2 regions of the Bradyrhizobium sp. USDA 4472 genome follow, and region 1 is predicted to be linked to the other one. Evidence: predicted binding sites of a transcription regulator. Region 1 holds the regulator's gene; the other holds the start of a gene.
The links. Region 1 encodes LexA, which represses DNA repair genes until DNA is damaged. Its sites were predicted from a motif close to TGTTCNNNNTGTGTTCNG; they were not measured.
Positions count from the first base shown of each region.

Region 2: ACVWZ4_RS06000 (DNA-processing protein DprA) is a predicted target of LexA. The motif match lies at 7,272-7,289, and genes of this name have one in related genera.

Region 1 covers NZ_JBSSAM010000001.1:6,065,556-6,075,495, reverse strand. Annotated here, with positions in the region: gene ACVWZ4_RS28550 (S41 family peptidase) at 1-666, opposite strand, end outside; gene ACVWZ4_RS28545 (alpha-hydroxy acid oxidase) at 974-2,101, shown strand; gene ACVWZ4_RS28540 (HAD family hydrolase) at 2,101-2,742, shown strand; gene ACVWZ4_RS28535 (hypothetical protein) at 2,891-3,079, shown strand; gene ACVWZ4_RS28530 (molybdopterin molybdotransferase MoeA) at 3,293-4,504, shown strand; gene lexA (transcriptional repressor LexA) at 4,681-5,382, shown strand; gene ACVWZ4_RS28520 (hypothetical protein) at 5,569-5,772, shown strand; gene ACVWZ4_RS28515 (hypothetical protein) at 5,966-6,400, shown strand; gene ACVWZ4_RS28510 (ComEC/Rec2 family competence protein) at 6,411-8,696, opposite strand; gene ACVWZ4_RS28505 (DUF2171 domain-containing protein) at 8,793-9,026, opposite strand; gene ACVWZ4_RS28500 (nuclear transport factor 2 family protein) at 9,116-9,502, opposite strand; gene ACVWZ4_RS28495 (glutamine--tRNA ligase/YqeY domain fusion protein) at 9,539-9,940, opposite strand, start outside.
Region 2 covers NZ_JBSSAM010000001.1:1,342,939-1,352,878, reverse strand. Annotated here, with positions in the region: gene ACVWZ4_RS06035 (carbohydrate ABC transporter permease) at 1-229, shown strand, start outside; gene ACVWZ4_RS06030 (ribokinase) at 244-1,167, shown strand; gene ACVWZ4_RS06025 (SDR family NAD(P)-dependent oxidoreductase) at 1,164-1,934, shown strand; gene ACVWZ4_RS06020 (HAD-IIA family hydrolase) at 1,927-2,754, shown strand; gene ACVWZ4_RS06015 (ABC transporter ATP-binding protein) at 2,754-3,866, shown strand; gene ACVWZ4_RS06010 (phosphoenolpyruvate hydrolase family protein) at 3,924-5,678, shown strand; gene ACVWZ4_RS06005 (hypothetical protein) at 5,682-6,218, opposite strand; gene ACVWZ4_RS06000 (DNA-processing protein DprA) at 7,529-8,449, shown strand; gene ACVWZ4_RS05995 (hypothetical protein) at 8,421-9,071, shown strand.

The DNA.
Region 1 (9,940 bases):
TTTCTTCAGGCCGTCGGTGGTCTGCTCGTTGAACGAGGTGACGCGGATGTAGCCGACGTCGCCGTTCTCGACGTGGAAGCGCACCGGGCGCACGTGGATGATCTCGCGCTTGATTGCGACGTCGAGCGGCGCGTCGGCGCCCTTGCGCACGATGGTGAGCTTGGTCTGGGTGTCGACGGGACCCTTCATCCGGTTGACGGCCTGCTCGAGCGTCATGCCCTGCACGTTTTCGCCGTCGATCTTGCTGATGAGGTCGCCGGACATGATGCCGGCCTTGGACGCCGGCGTGTCGTCGATCGGCGAGACGACCTTGACGAGGCCCTCCTCCATGGTCACCTCGATGCCGAGGCCACCGAACTCACCGGAGGTGGTCTCCTGCATCTCGGTCCAGGCCTTGGCGTTCATGTAGCGCGAATGCGGATCGAGCGAGGTCACCATGCCCGTGATCGCACCTTCGATCAGCTTGGCATTGTCGGGCTTCTCGACATAGCTCGCCTTCACCCGCTCAAAGACCTCCCCGAACAGGTTGAGCTGGGAATAGGCGTCATCCGTGCCCGCGCCGACCGCCGCCCGTGCCGCCCACAGTCCGCCCTGCGGACCGGATACGAGGAGGGTCAGGCATGCGCCGGTGAGCGCGCCCAGGGGGAACAGCAGGGTTTTCCGCATGGAATGGGTGGCCTTTTCGCTTAGCGGTTCTTTTGAGGCTTGGCAGCCGCCATCCAAATGGCGATCCAGCCCGGTTCTCACAATATCATTCTGGTTTCTTCAAGGCCGGCCTGCCACGCCGGCGGGCACGCGATGAAAATCCCTTCGCCTGGACCTAAACATTTGGCAACGTTCGGACACCAGCCCTCCCGGACAGCGGGAATCGGTCGGCCGACGACGCTTCGCAGCTATGCGAGTTTAGGATGGTTTTGGAAGGCCGAACGGGATAGGCGATGGCGTAAGACTTCAAATTCTCGGGAGGACAACAATGAACGACGCGCCCCGGCCGGAACGGAATGTCGAACTCGGCGCCAGTAACGAGCCATTCCAGAACCTGCACGAATTCATCCGGAAGGCGCGCTCCAACCTCAACCAGAACGCCTGGGACTACATCGTCGGTGCGGCCGAGACCGAGACCACCATGCGTCGCAACCGCATGGCGCTGGACGAGATCGCTTTTCGCCCCCGAGTGCTGCGTGACGTGCGCAAGGTCGATGGCTCCGTCGAGCAGTTCGGCCGCAACATGCGCCTGCCTGTCGTGCTTGCGCCTGTCGGCGCGCTGGAAATCTTCGATCCGCTTGGAGCCGCCAGCGTTGCCCGCGCCGCCGGCAGATTCGGCGCCGCCCATATGCTGAGCTCGGTTTCCGAACCTGGCCTCGAAAAGACCGCCGAAGCCGCCCCCGATGCGTTGCGCATGTACCAGCTCTATGTTCGCGGCGATGACGCGTTCGTGGCCGATGTCGTCAGCCGCGCCGAGAAGGCCAGATATGCCGCCTTCTGCCTGACCGTCGACACCGCCCATTACAGCCGTCGCGAGCGTGACATCGCCAAGCGCTACGTTCGCGAGAGCCGTCTGCGCGCCACCGGAGGCGACTACCAGAAGGGCCTGGAATGGCGGACCGTGAAAATGGTCAAGGACAAGTTCCGGATACCGTTGATCCTCAAGGGCATCGCCACTGCCGAGGACGCGCAGATCGCGGTCGATCACGGCGTCGAGTGGATCTACGTCTCCAACCATGGCGGCCGTCAGCTCGATCACGGCCGCGGTGCCATGCATGTGCTGCCCGAGATCGTCGAAGCGGTGAAGGGCCGCGCCAAGATCATGGTCGATGGCGGCATCTGCCGCGGCACCGACATCGTCAAGGCGATCGCGGCGGGCGCAGACCTCGTCGGCATCGGCCGGCTGCAATGCTGGGCACTGGCTGCGGCGGGCGAGACCGGCGTGGCGCGGATGCTCGAGCTGCTCGAGGACGAGGTGCTGCGCTGCCTCGGTCTCCTGGGCGCCACCTCCTTCGCCGAGGTCGACAAATCCTGTCTGCACCCGGCCACCGCAACCAACGCGCCGAGCGTGTTCAGCGCATTCCCGCTGTTCGACCACGAACCCTACCGATACTGATGGAAAGGACGCAAGTGACCTCGCTCTCGCCTGGTAGCGCCGATGCGCTTCTGTTCGATCTCGGACGCGTCGTGCTCGACATCGATTTCTCCAAGGCGATCACCTGCTGGGCGCGACATGCCGACTGCGAGCCGGAAGCCATCGTCGCGCGCTATATGCGCGACAGCGAGGCCTACCGGCTGCACGAGGTCGGCAAGATCAGCGACGAGGACTATTTTGCCTCGCTGCGCGCATCGCTCGGCATCGGCATCTCGGATGCGCAGTTCCTCGAAGGATGGAACGCGATCTTCGCCGGCGAGATGCCTGATATTGCGGAGCTGCTGCCGCGTGCGGCGAAGCAGATGCCGGTCTATGCCTTCTCCAACACCAACCGCCCCCATGTGGACTTTTTTTCGAAGGAATATGCCGACCTGCTCGGGCATTTCCGCGAGCTCTACCTGTCCTCGAGCATCGGGCTGCGCAAACCCGATGCGGAGGCCTTCGACCATGTCGTCGCCGCGATGGGGGTGCCCGCGAACCGCATCGTGTTCTTCGATGATCTCGCCGAGAACGTGGAAGGTGCACGGGCGCGCGGCCTGACCGCGGTGCATGTGACCTCGCCGACCGACGTCGGAAATGCCCTGAAGGCGCTGGGGATCTGACTTGGCAACCCGGCTCTGATTCCGGAGGCAATTTCACTGGAACTCGGGAACCAAAACCCTTTGTGCATTTTTGTACAGAGTTCCGGGAACGGAATCCCCGGCTCCGGACTCTATAGTCCGTTGGGAATTCTACATTGGACTTATCATCGTGTTGGGCAAAACCTACCTCACCAAGCAGGCCTCCCTGCTGATGAAATACGCCAGGACCACCTCGAATTCTGAGCTCTCCGCAAAACTGATCAGCAAGGCCGCCGACCTGAAGGCCCAGGCCGATCCAATGCCCGACAAGAATCCCAAAGCGCCTGATGTCAGTCCGAGCGAGCCGCCGGGGACCTGACCGATGCTGGCCACGGCTCTTGTCTTTGCCTTGGCCGTCGTTGTGCCGGTATGCGTCGCTCTCCAGATCATGCCCCGGCTGAACCTCCAGCTTCGTCCCACGGCTCCAGGGGTGGGATAAATCATCTTGTGCGGCTGCTTTGCCTGGACGCTCCCGCTCGGCTAGAACTCTCGCCGCTGATTTGCCCGAATGGGCGTAGCTGGAGTTTTCACCGTGGCCCTCATGCCGGTATCCGATGCGCTTGCTGCCGTGCTCGCGGGAGCGGAGCCGCTGGCTGAGGAAACAGTCGCGCTCGATCGGGCCTTTCATCGCGTGCTTGCGCGCGATGTCGCGGCGCGGCGGACGCAGCCGCCTGAGGCGATGTCGGCGATGGATGGCTATGCCGTGCGTGCGGCCGATGCGGCCGAGGTCGACACACGGCTCACGGTGATCGGCGAAGTCGCAGCCGGCCGGCCGTTTGCTGGAAGGGTCGGCGCCGGCGAAGCCGTGCGGATCTTCACCGGTGGCGTCGTTCCCGATAACGCGGATGCCGTGGTGATCCAGGAGGACACCGTCGCCGACGGCGAGTGCATCACGATCAAGGAAGCCGCCATCACCGGACGACACATCCGCCCGGCCGGCATCGACTTCCGCGAGGGCGACGTGCTCCTGCGCAGCGGCACGCGGCTCACGGAGCGCGACCTCGCACTCGCCGCCGGGATGAACCATCCGCAACTCGCGGTCCGCCGCCGGCCGACGGTCGCAATTCTCGCCACCGGCGATGAGCTGGTGATGCCGGGCTCGACGCCCGGCCACGGCCAGATCGTCTATTCCAATGGCTATGCCCTTCATGCTCTGGCTCGCAGCGAAGGTGCCGACACGATCGATCTCGGGGTCGCGGCCGATACGTTTGCCGCCACCACATCGGGCATCCGTCGCGCGCGCGAGAGCGGCGCCGACATCCTGATCACGACCGGCGGTGCCTCGGTGGGCGACCACGATCTGGTGCAACAGGCACTGAGGGACGAAGGTATCTCGATGGCGTTCTGGAAGATCGCGATGCGACCGGGCAAGCCCATGATGAACGGGCAACTCGGATCGATGCGCGTGATCGGCCTGCCCGGCAATCCCGTATCATCCTACGTTTGCGCTTTCCTGTTTCTGGTCCCGCTGATTCGCGCGCTGTCGGGGCGTTCGGTGGTTCATCATCGCCGCGAGCGCGCCGTGCTCGGCCGCGATGTCGGCGCCAACGATCAGCGCGAAGATTATCTGCGCGCGCGGCTGGCAGAGCGTGACGACGGCACGCTGGTCGCCGTTCCCGTCGATCATCAGGACTCCTCGTTGCTTTCGAATCTGGCTGCGGCACAGGCACTTCTCGTGCGCGCACCGTTCGCGCCGAAGGCCGAAGCAGGCACCGCTTGCGAGGTGCTGCGGCTGCCCGTCTGACCGCTTCGTTCGCGTGCGTTCCGCGAACTTCGTCGCGTTCACGGCAAATTAAGCAGTTGCGGAACATGTATCGAACATATAGTGTCCGTTCATGATTTGTTTCGAGCATGTAGCGGCTTATGGCTGAATTCAGCGTCTCGGAATTGAACGACATCACCAGGGGGATTTTGGTCGAGATGTTAACGCGCAAACAATACGAGCTCCTGCGGTTCATCAGCGAGCGGCTGAAGGAAAGCGGCGTACCACCCTCCTTCGACGAGATGAAGGACGCGCTCGATCTGCGCTCGAAATCGGGCATCCACCGCCTGATCACTGCGCTCGAGGAGCGCGGCTTCATCCGCCGTCTGCCCAACCGCGCCCGCGCGATCGAGGTGATCAAGCTGCCCGAGCTCCAGGCCGCCGCCGGCAATCGCCGCGGCTTCACCCCGAGCGTCATCGAGGGCAACCTCGGCAAGGTGCGCATGACGTCGAGCCCGCCGGCGGATGAGGGCGAGCGTCCCGTCGCGGTGCCCGTCATGGGCCGGATCGCGGCCGGTACGCCGATCGAAGCCTTGCAGACCCGCAGCCACACTATCAGCGTTCCGCCCGACATGCTCGGCGCGGGCGAGCACTATGCGCTCGAAGTGCGCGGCGATTCCATGGTGGACGCCGGCATCCTCGACGGCGACATGGCCCTCATCCAGCGCAACGAGAGCTGCGACACTGGCGACATCGTCGTCGCCCTGATCGACGACGAGGAAGCCACCTTGAAGCGCTTCCGTCGCCGCGGCGCCTCGATCGCGCTCGAGCCAGCGAATGCCGCCTATGAGGTCCGCATCCTGCCCCCCAACCGGGTCAAGATCCAGGGCAAGCTGATCGGTCTCTATCGCAAGTACTGAGCGCCACGTTCTCGCGCGATCGGTGACTGCGATCAACGATTGGAGCGGACGATTGTCCGCTCCGGCTGGATAGACTTTCTGGTTCTGCACAGATTATCCCGCCACCTCTCCAGCCCTACATCCCCGGCATGCCGCAACGAAGCACACTCGCTTCGATGGGCCTCCAGGGAGACTGAGGAGAGAATGATGAGCAAGATCATCCTGAGCACCGTCACGATGACGCTGATCGCAGCGTCCGGATCGCACGCCTTTGCTGCGCATGCGCAGCATCGCCTCGGCAAGGTGCCGCAGGCGACGAGCGCGCAGATCCGCGATGCCCGCAACGCCATCGAGCAACAGGCGCAGCCCGGCTGGCAATATTCCGGCTGGTCCGCGCCGGCCGGACGCTGAGCGCGAAGCCTCCCAAATGCACGGAGGCAAGCTTTGTTCCCAGCCGTTCGGGAAAGATAATGTGATTGCGGCTCGCGGATCGGAGCCGCAGATTTGCCTACAACCAAGCAGAGCCTTGCAGGCTTCAACTCTGATAGAGGCCGGCGCCTCCAGGACAGAGGCGCGGGTTGCTATCCCCGATGAGGAGCACCCGATGTGTGACTATAGCTTGCATGCCGTCGCGACGCGTCCCGCAGAAGTCGGCGAGACGATCGTCACGACAACGTTCCGCGGCACCTCGACGCGCGGCTTCGCCTCTGAAGCCGACATGTCGGTCGCGGTCTGCCTGCTTCCGGGAACGGAGCTCGCCTTCGCCGACAACGTCCGCTACGACAACAGGTGGATCTGGACCCGCACCATCAATTCCCGCGTAGGCAAGTTCGGCAAGGTTGATCCGCACATTCCCGATCGCCATCACGACGCGATCGAATTCCCCGATGGCAAATACGTGCTGGTGACGCAGCTCGTCGAAGGCCAGCGCGCAACCGTGCTGCAACTGCCCGTGACCCAGCCGCTCGGCGAGCGCGAGCACAAGCCGCAAGTGGCCGCCGACAGTCGCACGACGCCGCCACGCCTGCCGATCGGCTGAAGCGTCGATTCTAGTCCTCGGCCTGAAGGTCGGCCTCCGACGGCGTTGCGTCTTTGGTCCGCGGAGCTGCCGACCGTGGCTTGAGGGTTTGGCCGAAATCTGCATCGCCGGGCGCCACCGGCGACCAGGAGCGGTTTGCGCCCCTCGCTCTCACCGGCTGAACCGCAAAACCGTCACCGCGCTGTGTCAGCGCAAGCGCGCCCTGGCTCGCCAGACGCGGCCGATCGATCACCATTGCAGCGCAATCGGGCGGCGCAGGCCTCGCCGTCACCACCAGCGCTGCGCGGCTGCAATCGTCGGCCAGCGCGTCGATGCGCAGCGCCAGCGCAATCATGCGGCCGTCGGCAAGCGGCGTCACGCAGCCGGCATCGTCGCACGACACGCCGTCGCCGAGCGAAGCGCTGGCGGCATCGCGCGGGTCGGCGTCCGCCGCGAGCCACTCCTTGAGAAGGAAATTGTCCTTCTTCGTCCTGATCAGATGCAGCTGCCCATCCTTGCCGCGCACCGCGACGTTCTGGCCGTCGGCGGCAATGAGAATGTCGGGTTGCCGCACCGACAAGGCCCAGATCGTTGCGACCGCAAGCACGATCGCACCCGACCAGCGCAGCGGCGTGCGCAACAGCCCCATCAGGACAAGCCCCAGGCTCGCCGTCACCAGCGGCGCGGTGCCGAAGGCGCCGACATGGCCGATAGCCCCTGGCAATGCCGCCACCCAGCGGGTGACCACAATCATCCAGTCGATGCCGATCCCCATCAGCCACCAGAACACGCCGTCCAGCCCGAATGGAGCCGCGAGCAGTCCCAACAGCCCGGCCGGCATCACCAGCGCCGAGACGACGGGCATCGCACCGAGATTGGCGAGCACGCCGTAGGGCGTGACGCGGTGAAAATGGAAGGCGGCATAGGGCGTGGTCGCAAGCCCCGCGATCATGGAAGCCATGAACAGCATCGCGATCTCGCGGCCGCCCCACAGCGCAATCCGCGCCGTCGTCGAATGATCGGGCGAGGCAAGCAGGTTCGGCATCCCGATCTGCACCATTGCCACCAGCCCGAGCGTCGCCGCAAACGACATTTGGAAGCTCGGATGCACCAGCGCTTCCGGCGCAACCGCGAGCACGATCAGCGCCGCCACCGCCAGCGTGCGGAACGTGATCGCGCGACGGTCGACGATCACGGCAATCAGCACCACCGCGGTCATGAAGAACGATCGCTGGGTTGCGACCTCCGCGCCCGAGAGCAGCAGATAGAATGCGGAGGCCACCAGCGCCGCGGCCGCCGACCATTTCTTGATTGCGAATCCGGCCGCCAGCCCGGGGATCAGCGCCAACAGCGCGCGGACCGCGAAGAAGACGACTCCAGCGACGACCGCCATGTGATAGCCGGAGATCGACAGCACGTGGCCAAGCCCCGAGACGAACATCGCATCGTTGACGGGCGTGGTGATCGCATCGCGGCGGCCGGTCAAAAGCGCGGTCGCGATTGCGCGGTTGTCGCCGTCGAGCACGGCGCGGATCCGCGCGTCGATCGCATCGCGCAGGCCCTGCATGAGCGCAGCATAGCGCAACTGCAATCCGCCTGACACCGGCGGCGTCACCGTCGTGATCGCCCCCATCGCGAAACCGGACGCGCCGATGCCCTGGAAGAACATGTCGCGCGAGAAATCGTAGCTGCCCGGCCGCAACGGCGACAGCGGCGGCATCAACCGGGCGTTCAACTGCACGAAGCTGCCGACATCGGGCGCCGTCCCCTTGCGCACGGAGAGGCGGACGCGCTCGAGCTTGACGTCGCCGCGCTGCGCCTCCATCGCGGTGACGCGCAGCACGAACCGGTCGGTGCGTTCGCGAATGTCGCGGGTCTCGACGAAGCCCGACAGCGACACGGAATAAAGCGGCTTTGCGAGCACGGCGTGGGCGATGCTTGCTGTCCTCCACGTCGCCGCAGCAAGACCGGCCGCAACCGCCGCGATCATGATCGCGGGTGCAAACCACCGGCTCCGCCGCAACAGAACCGCGCCAAGCGTCGACGCGCCCGCCGTCGCGACCGTCACCCAGAGCACCGGCTCATGGTCGGCGGCGAAGTACAGCGCGATGCCGCAGCCGAAGGCGATGGGGACCCATGGGAACAGTCGTCCAGCGCCGGCCTCGGCCTTCGCCCAATCACCCAGCTTTCCGGCGATCGACGACCAGACGCCGAAGCCTGCCGGCACAAAGCCGCCGGCCGACGCTGTTCGGCCGCTGCCGGGCCAGGTCCCGGCCATACCTTGCGAGGCACGTTGTGGCCGGCCCGGCTCCGCCATCCCTCAGCAACCCTGCGCTACGCTACTGCACGGAAGCTACCGGAACGTGCGGCGGCACGGATAGCGGCACAAATCGGGAACGAAGAGGCTTCCGCCCTACTTTTCCTCTTCCATCGTCACGGCGACATCGGCCTTGGCGGACAGCCGAACCTTGTTGCCCTCGACATCGGCAACCAGGCCCTTGTCGATGAAATGGTGGTGGCCCTTGTGGCTGCCCTCGCCGCTGTCCTTTTTGGTCAGCTTGATGCGATTGCCTTCGACCTTGTCGACCGTGCCGATATGGACACCGTCGGCGCCGATGACTTCCATATGCTCAGCGATGTTCTGCATGGTGGGATGCTCCTGTGGATCCACCTCAACCCGGCGCCCGCGCATTCGTTTCCAGCGCCGGAATGACGATGCCGTGCGCGGCGCGCCTGTCAGATCAACGGCGCCTTCGCCGAGGCGTGGTGATTGACGATCTTCCAGTCGCCGTCTTCGCGAATGATGACCCAGCTGATCTTGACGACGAGGTCAGGCCGTTCGCCCGCCAGGTCGAACGTGATGGTCGCGCCCATGTTGATCGTATCGGGCCCTGCCTGCGCCGCCTGCACCTCGGAGAACGCCGCGCTCGGCCTGCGCCAGCGCGGCAGGCCGTTGAAGTAATCGGCCACGCCATTCCTGCCCCGATAGAGCTTCGGGTTGGAGCCGAAGAAGAATGCGTTCTTTGAATAAAGCGACGACAGCGCAACCGCATCGAGGGTCGCGAAGCCGGCGCACCATTTCGCGATGATGGCGGAAACGGCGGCGTCGGCTGCACTGCACATCTTGCGTCCCTCAGCCCTTTGCCTCAGCCATTTGCCTCAGCCCTTGGCGACTTCCTTGGCGAACGTATCGCGCAAGCCAATGGTGCGTGAGAACACCGGCTTGCCGGGCGTGGAGTCCTTGTCGCGCACGAAATAGCCCTGGCGCTCGAACTGCATCGGTTCGATCGAATTGCTTTCCGCGACCGATGCCTCGATCCGGGCGTCGGAGAGGATCTCCAGCGATTGCGGGTTGAGGTCAGCAGCGAAGTTCGAGGCATCCGGGCTCGGGTTGGCGAAGAGCTGGTTGTAGATGCGGATCTCCGCAGGGACAGACGTTGCGGCCGGCAGCCAGTGCATGGTCGCCTTGACCTTGCGGCCGTCAGGCGCGTTGCCGCCCTTGGTCGCGGGATCGTAGGTGCAGCGCAGCTCCACCACCTCGCCCCTGTCGTTCTTGATCAC
Region 2 (9,940 bases), 4.7 Mb from region 1:
TTCATTGCTTATTTTCTTGCTTGCCTGGCACAACTTCGCTCTCGGCGTGATCCTCAGTTCAACGAAAGCACCGGTAACCGTCGCCCTGCTCAAGCTGCTTAATCCGGGCGTTCAGTTCTATCCAGTCATGGCTGCGGGTCTGGTGGTGACCATGATCGTGCCGGTCATCCTGATCATCCTTGGCCAGCGTCATCTCGAACGTGGTCTTACCTTTGGGGCCGTGAAATGAGCCCCAGGCCATTGATGTTCTTCGGAACGACCAATCTCGACCTCTGCTTCAACGTCGAGCGGCTCCCAACGCCTGGTGAAAGCCTTATGGGAAGCTTAAAGCAGAATGCGGGAGGCAAGGGCGCCAATCAAGCGGTGGCCGCCGCTCGATTGGGACTTCGGCCGAGCTTCTACACCCGGCTTGGCGATGACGATGCCGGTCGATCGTTGCTGCAAGCGCTGCGTGAGGCCGGCGTCCGTCTCGACGCCATTGAGGTAAGCCCTGGGGAGATATCCGGTTCTGCTCTCGTCCTCGTCGGTGACGACGGCTCCAACATGATTGTCATAGACCCGGGAGCAAATGCAAACGTCACATCAAGCATGGTCGAGAAGGCGGCCGAGTTTATTGAGCGGGACGCAATCGTCGTTGCGGAGATGGGCATGCCGGTCGCCGCGCTCAATCACCTCTTTGCATTGAAGAGCGCCAAGGGATTCGATCTCATTTTCAATCCCGCCCCAGTGCGGACGGGCCTGTCGTCGGCGGCGTGGAGGAGTGTCGATTTCGTCACCCCAAACCAGACAGAAGCTTTCGAGCTCACCGGTGTCGAGGTGCATGACTTCGACAGCGCCGCCCATGCGGCGGGAAAGCTTCTCGATCTGGGGCCCAAAGCGGCGCTGATCACCTTGGGTGCGCAGGGAGCTTATTACGCCGATGCCAGTGCGACTTTTGCGCTGCGGGCATTTCCTGTGAAGGTCGTCGATACGACCGCGGCGGGCGATGCTTTCAATGGAGCTTTCGCAGCCTCACTTGCTTACCGGTTGCCGATACGAGAAGCGATCAAAAAGGCGCTCGCGGTTGCCGCCCTATGTGTGACGCGACGCGGCGCCCAGAGCTCGATGCCCAGCAGTTGGGCCGTCGACGAATTTCTGAATTCTCAATCGATCTTGGAGTTGGAATGACCGAGCAGTTCTCAGTTGAACACAGGACCGTGCTGGTGACCGGTGCAGGGGGAGGCATTGGCTCAGCCATTGCCAATGCTTTCCGCCAAGGCGGTGCGAACGTCCTGGCAACCGACGCAAATGTGGAAAACCTCCGGGACATTCTGACACGCTTACCGCACGGCAATGGTATCCTGCCGATGAGCATGGACGTGGCACGAGAAGATGATGTTGGCAGGGTGCTTGATGAGATCGCCAACCGCTTCGGTAGGCTCGATGTCCTGGTCAACAACGCCGGAATAAAATCGGCTCAGCCCCTACTCACGGGCGACGCCGAGAAGATCGAAAAAACCATACAGATAAACTCCGTCGCGGTGCTTCGCTGTGCCAAGCAAGCGATCGAGCGCTTCATGAGGAGCAAGGGCGGCCGCATCGTCAATGTCGGGTCCTCATTGTCATCTCAGGGTGCTGTTTTCAACTACCAGGCTGGCGGCGCCGACTATTGCTTGTCAAAAGCGATCGTGCACGACGTGACAAAGCTGCTTGCTTATGAATGTGCTCCGCTCAAGATCAACGTCAACGCTATCGCCCCCGGGATTATTGATACGCCCATGCATGGTCGTCCGCGGGAGGAAACCGAAGCGCGCCATAGTGGCCGAATTCCGCTGGGTCGGGTCGGACAGCCGGAAGATATCGCAGGGCTTGCGGTGTTCCTGGCCAGCCCCGCAGCTTCCTATATGACCGGGCAAATTGTCCATGTGAATGGCGGGATGCTGATGAATGGTTAGCGTCGGCTCCAACATCAACTGGCCGCCGATAGAAGGGATTATCTCCGATCTGGATGGCGTCATCTATCGTGGCAGCACCGCAATCGCGGATGCCATAGAAGCATTTACGGCGTGGCGGAAAGCCGGGGTGCCATTCTGTTTTGCGACGAACAATTCAACGCATACTCCGGAGGACGTCGTCCGCAGGCTGAGAGGATGTGGTCTTTCGATCGAGCCGTCGCAGGTCGTTACAAGCGCTATTAGCGCCGCGGAGCTCGTTCGAACGAGATATCCGGACCTAACGCGAATCTATGTCATCGGCGCTCCCTCGCTTGTCACGGCCATGCGCGATGTCGGGCTTGAGATCACCGAGCAAAGGCCTGAAGCGGTTGTGATGGGGCTCGACCGGGGTATCACGCACGAGAAGATGCGAATTGCCGTTGAGGCGATCCTCGATGGAGCTGTGTTCATCGGAACTAATCCCGATCTACTGCTGCCGACAGGCAGCGGGTTCGAGCCTGGGGCGGGTGCGACGATTGCAGCTGTGACTGCCGCTACGCAAGTGAAGCCTTTGATCGTCGGAAAGCCGCAAGTGCCGATGATCGAGACCGCACTCTCGCGCCTGGGGACGAACCGCGCGTCAACGATTATGATCGGAGACCAAGTTCCGACGGATATTCAAGCCGGGAAGAGAGCGGGCCTTTCGACGGTGCTTGTCACAACGGGCGTGCCCACCCGTCAGGATCCGTCCCTCATGGCCCCTGACTTCATTGTATCGAGCTTGCGCGAAATTCAGGTCAGTGCTGCTCGCGCGGCTCAACCGAGACAGAGGAGGGCATAATGGCAGAGGTTCGCCTGGAGGGCCTCAGGAAGTCCTTTGGAACCATCGAGATCCTGCGCAATATCGACCTGACCATCGATCACGGCGAATTTGTCGTCTTCGTTGGTCCGTCCGGGTCAGGCAAATCCACGCTGCTGCGTATGATCGGCGGGCTCGAGCCCATCAGCGGTGGGCGGCTCCTCATCGACAACGAGCTCGTCAATGACATCGATGCGGCCGATCGCAACCTCGGCATGGTCTTTCAGAGTTACGCTCTCTATCCGCATATGACGGTGAAAGAGAACCTGGCCTTTCCCCTGCGCATGGCGAAAGCCCCGAAAGCCGAGATCGCCACGAAGATAGCCAAAACGGCGTCGCTATTGCAGATCGACCATCTATTGGATCGCAAGCCTCGACAACTTTCGGGCGGGCAACGCCAGCGCGTCGCAATCGGGCGCGCCATCATGCGAGAACCAAAAGTATTCCTGTTTGATGAGCCTCTGTCCAACCTGGACACCGAGCTGCGCGTACAAATGCGAGTTCAGATCGCCAAGCTCCACAAGCAGCTCGGAAATACCATGATCTATGTGACGCATGACCAGGTAGAAGCGATGACCATGGCCGACAAGATCGTCGTCCTCAAGGACGGCAACATCGAACAGGTCGGCAGCCCCCACGATCTATATCACAATCCGGCCTCGCGCTTTGTGGCAGGCTTCATCGGCTCGCCAAAGATGAACTTCCTGGGCGGCAAGGTCGAGGCCGCTCACCAACATGGCCTGGACATCCGACTGGAGGCCGGTTCTACGATATCCGTTCCGGTCCAGCCGGACCAAGGACTCATTGGTAAGCCGGTTACCGTTGGAATTCGCCCGGATGATTTTTCCTCGACGACGCCCGGGCTGCAGGAGATCTCCATTGCACTCGACGTGGATTTCGTTGAGCATTTCGGTAGCGTCACGTACATCTACGGTTCGGCTGGGGACGAAACGGTCGTCGCCAGGGCGCCAAAATCCGGCTCGCGCAAGGACGCGGCAAAGCTCACTCTCACAGCCGCTCCTGCCGATTGCCATTTGTTCATGAGCAATGGAAAATCGGTGCGGCGGTTGCAAGCGCCTGCAACTTGGAGCTAGTCTTGACGCCAGCCGTGCGATGATGCCGGCTCAGGATCGACACGCGGACAGCTGAAGGTGAAGGGAGCCGGCATCAGGCAGTTCTTCCGCAATTCCCGTTCGTTTGTCCTTGGTGCGGGGATCGGATCGGGCATGACGGCCAGGGCCGCGGAGCGGGCGGGCGCCGATTTCGTGCTCGCACTCAATGCTGGCCGTTTTCGCGCCATGGGCGGGGCATCGCCCGCCTCCATTCTTCCAATCCGCAATAGCAACGAGTTCGTAGCGGGGTTCGGGCGGACCGAGATCCTGCCGAACACAAAACTGCCGGTTTTCTTCGGCGTCTGTACATTCGACCCCGAGCTTGATCTGGATCGATGGCTCGACCGGATCATCAAATGGGGATTTGCAGGTGTAACCAACTTCCCTTCGGTCATACACATCGACGATCACCGCAGGTCATTGCTTGAGAAGTCCGGCCTTGGATATTCCCGGGAGATCGAGCTCCTTGTGAAGGCCGCAAAACGCGGCGTGATGACGATCGGGTATACGCGTAGTCAATCCGAAGCCCGCCGAATGGTCGAAGCAGGCGCCGAGGCCATTTGCATCAACTTCAATCTTAACCGCGGGGTTGAAAGCGAATCCGATCCGTCGATCAGCCTGGCTGAACTTGCAGCGCGTACCAGTGCCGTTGCGCGTGTTGCTCAATCGGTCAACAAGAGCACCATCTGCCTGCTGGGCGGCGGCCCGATCACAAAGCCGGACGAGCTCCTGGACATCTGCCGTGAGACCGGAATCCAGGGGTTTATCGGAGGCTCTTCGCTGGACCGCGTGCCTCTGGAGATGTCGGTCCTCGAGGTGACGTCCGGTTTCAAAACTATCCACCTGTTGCGCGAGAAGGTGGATCTGCTCGAACGACAGCTACAGTTGAGCGGCTTCAGGCACGGCGTCATTGCGCAGTCCTCGGCAATGAAGCGCATCCTGGAAACGACCAAACGCGTTGCGGTCACCCCCCGTCCAGTTCTCATCTGGGGAGAGGTAGGCTCCGGCAAGCGTCGAATAGCAAGCCTGGTTCACGCGTTTAGCGACCGCAGGCACGCCAAGGCGGCGCTGTTTCATTGCCGACCCGGTCCGGCGATGGATACACTCGGCCCGTTGTTCGGCGCCGAGCGCCTTGAGAGCGGCAGACGTCAATTGTCGCTCCTGGAGACATCGAGCGACGGCGCTGTCTTGCTGCTGCATGTTGACCAGCTTTCGCGTGAAGGTCAGGAACGTCTCGCCGATTATATGGAGACAGGTGGGTTTACCCCTCTGAACGGGCTAACTGTCATGCGTTCCCGTGCGCGGATCATTGCGACCGCGACGGTGGCCCGAGGCGCTGGTCTTGAAAGCGTTCTGTCCCCGCGGCTTCTTGCGCTCTTTACCGGGCTGGATGTCCAGCTACCTTCGCTTCCCGATAGGCTTGAAGATCTGCCGCAACTCGTTCAACATTTTACGGTCGAAGCCAAGGGAGATTCCAGCGCCCAGACGCTCACGATAGAAAACTCTGCATTCCTGGCGCTCGCCGGTCACGATTGGCCAGGCAATTTGCGCGAGTTGCGGCAGATCGTGAATCAGCTTGTGACCCTGCCATCAAGTCACATTACCGGTGAGGTGGTAAAGCCCCTTTTGCAGGGACCATCAGGGCCACGGCCGGCGGCCTCGCTGTCCGAGCGGGACTGGATTATCGAGGGCCTGAAGAGAAACCGGCTTCACCGCGGCAGGACTGCTCGCTCTCTCGGGCTTTCACGCAAAACCCTCTACAACAAAATTAAGAAGCTGCGGATCCTCGAATAAGCCTCATGCCGTTCGGAGCGGCTGCTTGGCCAGGCAGAACTTCGGTATCGACGATGATCCATGAAAGCCGATGCTTACGAGCGCAATGTCCGATCCAATCGAGAGAGCAAAATCGTCGGGGCTCAAATAGACGAACGCATCGACCTGCGCACCTAGCCGTTGCTCTGCTGCTTTCATCTTTGCCTCGTCCGACGCAACAAATAGGACTTTGAACCCGCGGCTTGCAAACCACTCCATGCGCCGAAGCTCGAGTTCCTGACCGCTATCGAGCGGCACTCCGGCCGGTGTCCGTTCAATCATGGCGGCCGGCGGAAAATTCGTTACTCCGGTCACCTTTGCATCTTCCAATAAATCCCCAAGATCTTCCCAGCACGCAAACGGATCGATCATGACCATCGCCGTGTAGCAGAAAGCGGGGAGTATGGGGCTCGCTTGCAGGTCTCGCAGGAGACAGTCGTTCCAATCGATAACGGGAAGCGTGGCCATGACGAGCGTGGCGTTCTGTGGAAGGGCTCGCAGCGACGGCGCATAGATCGTCATCTGATCATCGCGAGATGAGGTAAGACTTGCGGCAAGGCGGCCTACGACCTTGGCTCTCATGGTTTCTACCCAATCCTACCCAGTTCAACCTTCCGGCGATCTTACACGCGGCTCCCTCCAGGTCTAGACCATCACTGTTGATCATGGGGAGCAAGGTAATATCTATCTTCGACGCCGGAGCCGGGCCGGCAGGAAGCGAGAAAGGCGAACGGCGTCATCATCAGTCTTACCTGCGGTTTGCTTTGAGTGACCTCTTCGCGTCCACGTCTACTTGCATATGCTGCTCGAGCTGCGAGCGTCATCAAAGGGCTCGTGAAACGTATTGTCAGAAATGCTTGCGAGCCATCAGCGCCATACGAATCCGCTAGCAGACCGGCTCGTCTGCTCCTCCCTGACTAGAGCCGCTGCTGGAAAACGCCGGCAGCGGCATCTTTTTGTCTCGGAGCGCGCCTCGGCTGAGATGAGGAAAGCGAGGACGTGACGAGCCGCATTGTCCGGTCGATCACAATATGGGATGGCATCGACATGGCTGCTTCGGGGGCGGACACGGCGTGGCGTGATCACCTGGACGCCGAGGGCCGTATCCGACCGTGAGCGCTACGCGGTCTCGCTTCTGCCGATTGGTTTGGCTCTCGCGCGCATCGTCAAGCGCAGTTCGCGAAGATCACTCCCGACGGCTGCTCCGACTTCGGCGGCTGCATTCAGCTCGAATTACGAGCTCCAGCTCTAGGCCTTCGGACATTTGGGCTGACGGCGAAAAACATACGCAAGCTGCCGCTCGAGATGCGCAAGGTGACTCCGACCGGCGCTGGGCCGCTACCCGAGAGGATCTTCCTGGCCCGTTCGAGATCGCGAGATCGGGCCAACTGTTACGCAAGGGGGCTGCAAATTCAGGCTGGAGAGCATCGTGTCGAAGCGCGGCGAGAGGCCCGATCGAGCCCGACGGTGCGGCACTGGCGCAAGGTGGAGAACCGGGACACGCGCCCTATGCTCGGGTACTGGATTAAGTCCCCTTCAACCGTCGCCGCTACCACAATCAAGGCGTTGACGTGTTGTTCTTATTTTGTACTTATCTGGGGTGCGACGCTGCTTTTACGACCTCCGCATTACTGACATTCTCGTGGTTCCCGGTCTGCAAAAATTGGAAGTTGCCCTAAAGCCACGGCTATGGCTCTGCTTTAATCGGCCGCAGAGCGAAAACGATGCTTTAGGCATCTTTGCGCCCGGATGCGAACGGCCCGATTGAAAGTAGTCCACACCCTGCCTTTGCTATTCCAGAATCGAAGGGCAAAGATGATCATGGAAACCCAATGAACGCCGCTCTTCTCGCCAGAAACGATGATGGTCCAGCCATCGCACCCATTTCACCGTCGCGCGAGATGGGCGCGTACGAGGAGCTGTGGCTTCAGCAAGGGGCGACTTTCAAGACCATAGCTGATCGTTTTGCTGCCGATCCGACAGCGATGCCATCCGACTTTGTGCCTCCTAGCATAGCGGAAACCCGCGCTAGAGAAGTAATGACAAAACTGTCGAAGGCAGGAGTTACGCGGTTCGGCGTCCGAATTCATCACGCTGGTAATTACCCAATGCGGCTGCGCGATGCGAAGCATCCGGTCGAGCTCCTATACTTTCAGGGAACTTGGGAGCTATCGGAGACACGCTCTGTAGCCGTGGTTGGTAGCCGAAAGCCAAGCGATGATGGTATCGCGCGCGCAAAGAAAATCGCGCGGGAGCTAGTTGCTCAGGACTTCACGGTCGTCTCTGGATTGGCGTACGGCATCGATACGGCTGCCCACACCGCGGCTTTGGATGCTAAAGGAAGAACGATTGCGGTCATAGGTACGCCACTTGGCGTTTATTACCCCAAGGAGAACACAGACCTTCAGAAGCGAATAGCAACGGATTTCCTTTTGATATCGCAAGTGCCGGTGCTTCGATATGCGAGCCAGGCGGTCCCCCACAACCGGCTATTCTTTCCTGAGCGCAACATCACAATGAGCGCGATGACAGAGGCGACTATCATTGTCGAGGCGGGTGAGACGAGTGGAACTCTTACCCAAGCCAGGGCTGCGCTTCATCAGAGGCGCAAGTTGTTCATCCTCGACTCATGCTTCCAGCGGAAGGACATTACGTGGCCCGCGGCTTTTGAGGCCCGCGGCGCCATTCGCATCAAGAGCATGGAAGACGTTTGGGACGCCCTAAGTGTCAGCAGTCCGCTTCCAAAAAATTGAAGACAAGAATAGGGCTGATCACTACTACATCACCGAAGGTGATGAGTGCCTTTTCCTCTACGAGTATACGGCTGGAATGGGTTACGCCCACAGCGAGACCAATTCGCTCATTCTGAATCTGAAAAAGAAGAAAGGTGCAGGGGGATACACCTGGAAAGCAATAGCCATCGCGAGCTGCGCGGCCGCTCTCGGCCCGGCCATTAACCCCAAATGGCTGGCAGAAGCTGTTCTGGTACCTATCCCACCCTCGAAGATCAAGTCCGATCCAATGCACGATGACCGCATGACGCAGGTTTGCAAAGCAATTAGATCTGAGGCGACCGTCGATGTTCGAGAGTTGATCGTTCAAATCCGATCAACGAAGGCCGTTCACGATGGAAACAGACTCAAGCCGGAAGAGATCGAGGCGAACTATCGGATCGACGAAGCGCTCTGCTGCGCGGCAGATCCCAAATACATAGGCGTCGTAGACGACATCCTCACCGCTGGCGCGCACTTCCGCGCCGCCAAGAATGTACTTTCGAAGCGGTTTCCGAGCAGCAGGATCACGGGCTTTTTTATCGCCCGCAGGATATTCTCGAACCCGTTTGGTGAAGTGTCGCTGGACGATTTGCTGGCTTAACTTCCCTCCACGCTCGCGCAAACGCGGCCTGTTCGGGACCTGCGGCCCATTCGTCGTTCTCCTCGGCGGTCGCATCGAAGTCGCCGTTCATCGCGCGCCTGCGCAGCACCTGTCATGGCGGGATGGCAAGTGGCGGCGGCTTCGGCAAGATCGTTCATGAACTGCACCTGAGGCATCGCCAGCGGCGACAGGTCGTTTGGTAGTAGCCGCTCGCAGCGGGCTCGGCCAGGCCTTCGAGGCCAAGGTCCCGTAAACGCTTCGGGCAGCATCTCCGGCTCCGGAGCCCATGCCGGCGCTCGGTGCGAACGGTGTTAGGCCGCGCCGTTCATGGCGATGAGAAACAGCATCGACGTGGCCCTCGGTCAGATAGCCGATTGAGGCGGCGCAGCAGAGCTTTGACGTTTTGATGACCCATCCAGCCGGCCCCGATCTCCAGCAGCACCTGATTGAGGAACTCCGCGGCGATGTGGAGGACGTTCGCCACCTCCTGCGCGGCTGGAGATGTTGTGCGCGGGACACGCGACGCCCAAACTGCGCCCTGACCGAGGATCGCCTTTAGGCGGTGCTGGCTCATCTCGCGGAGCAGGATCTGCGCGTTGTTCCGCGCCTGTGCTCGGTGAGATCGTTGATGTTCGACCCGTCGCTTGGAGGTGCCGACCACGTTCTGAATGCTGGTGGTGCGCAGGAGGTCCGCGCAGACTGGATTGCCCCTACTGGTTAAGCCAGGCCCTGCATAGGCCCGGAACGGACTCTTGATGTTCTGGGGCTGCCGCATTGCGCGCCTACCCAACTTTACCCAGTCGCGCTCGGATCCGGGCTTATGAGCCATTTCACTTCGATCTAGACCTCCGAATGTCCTGAAAGGTCTA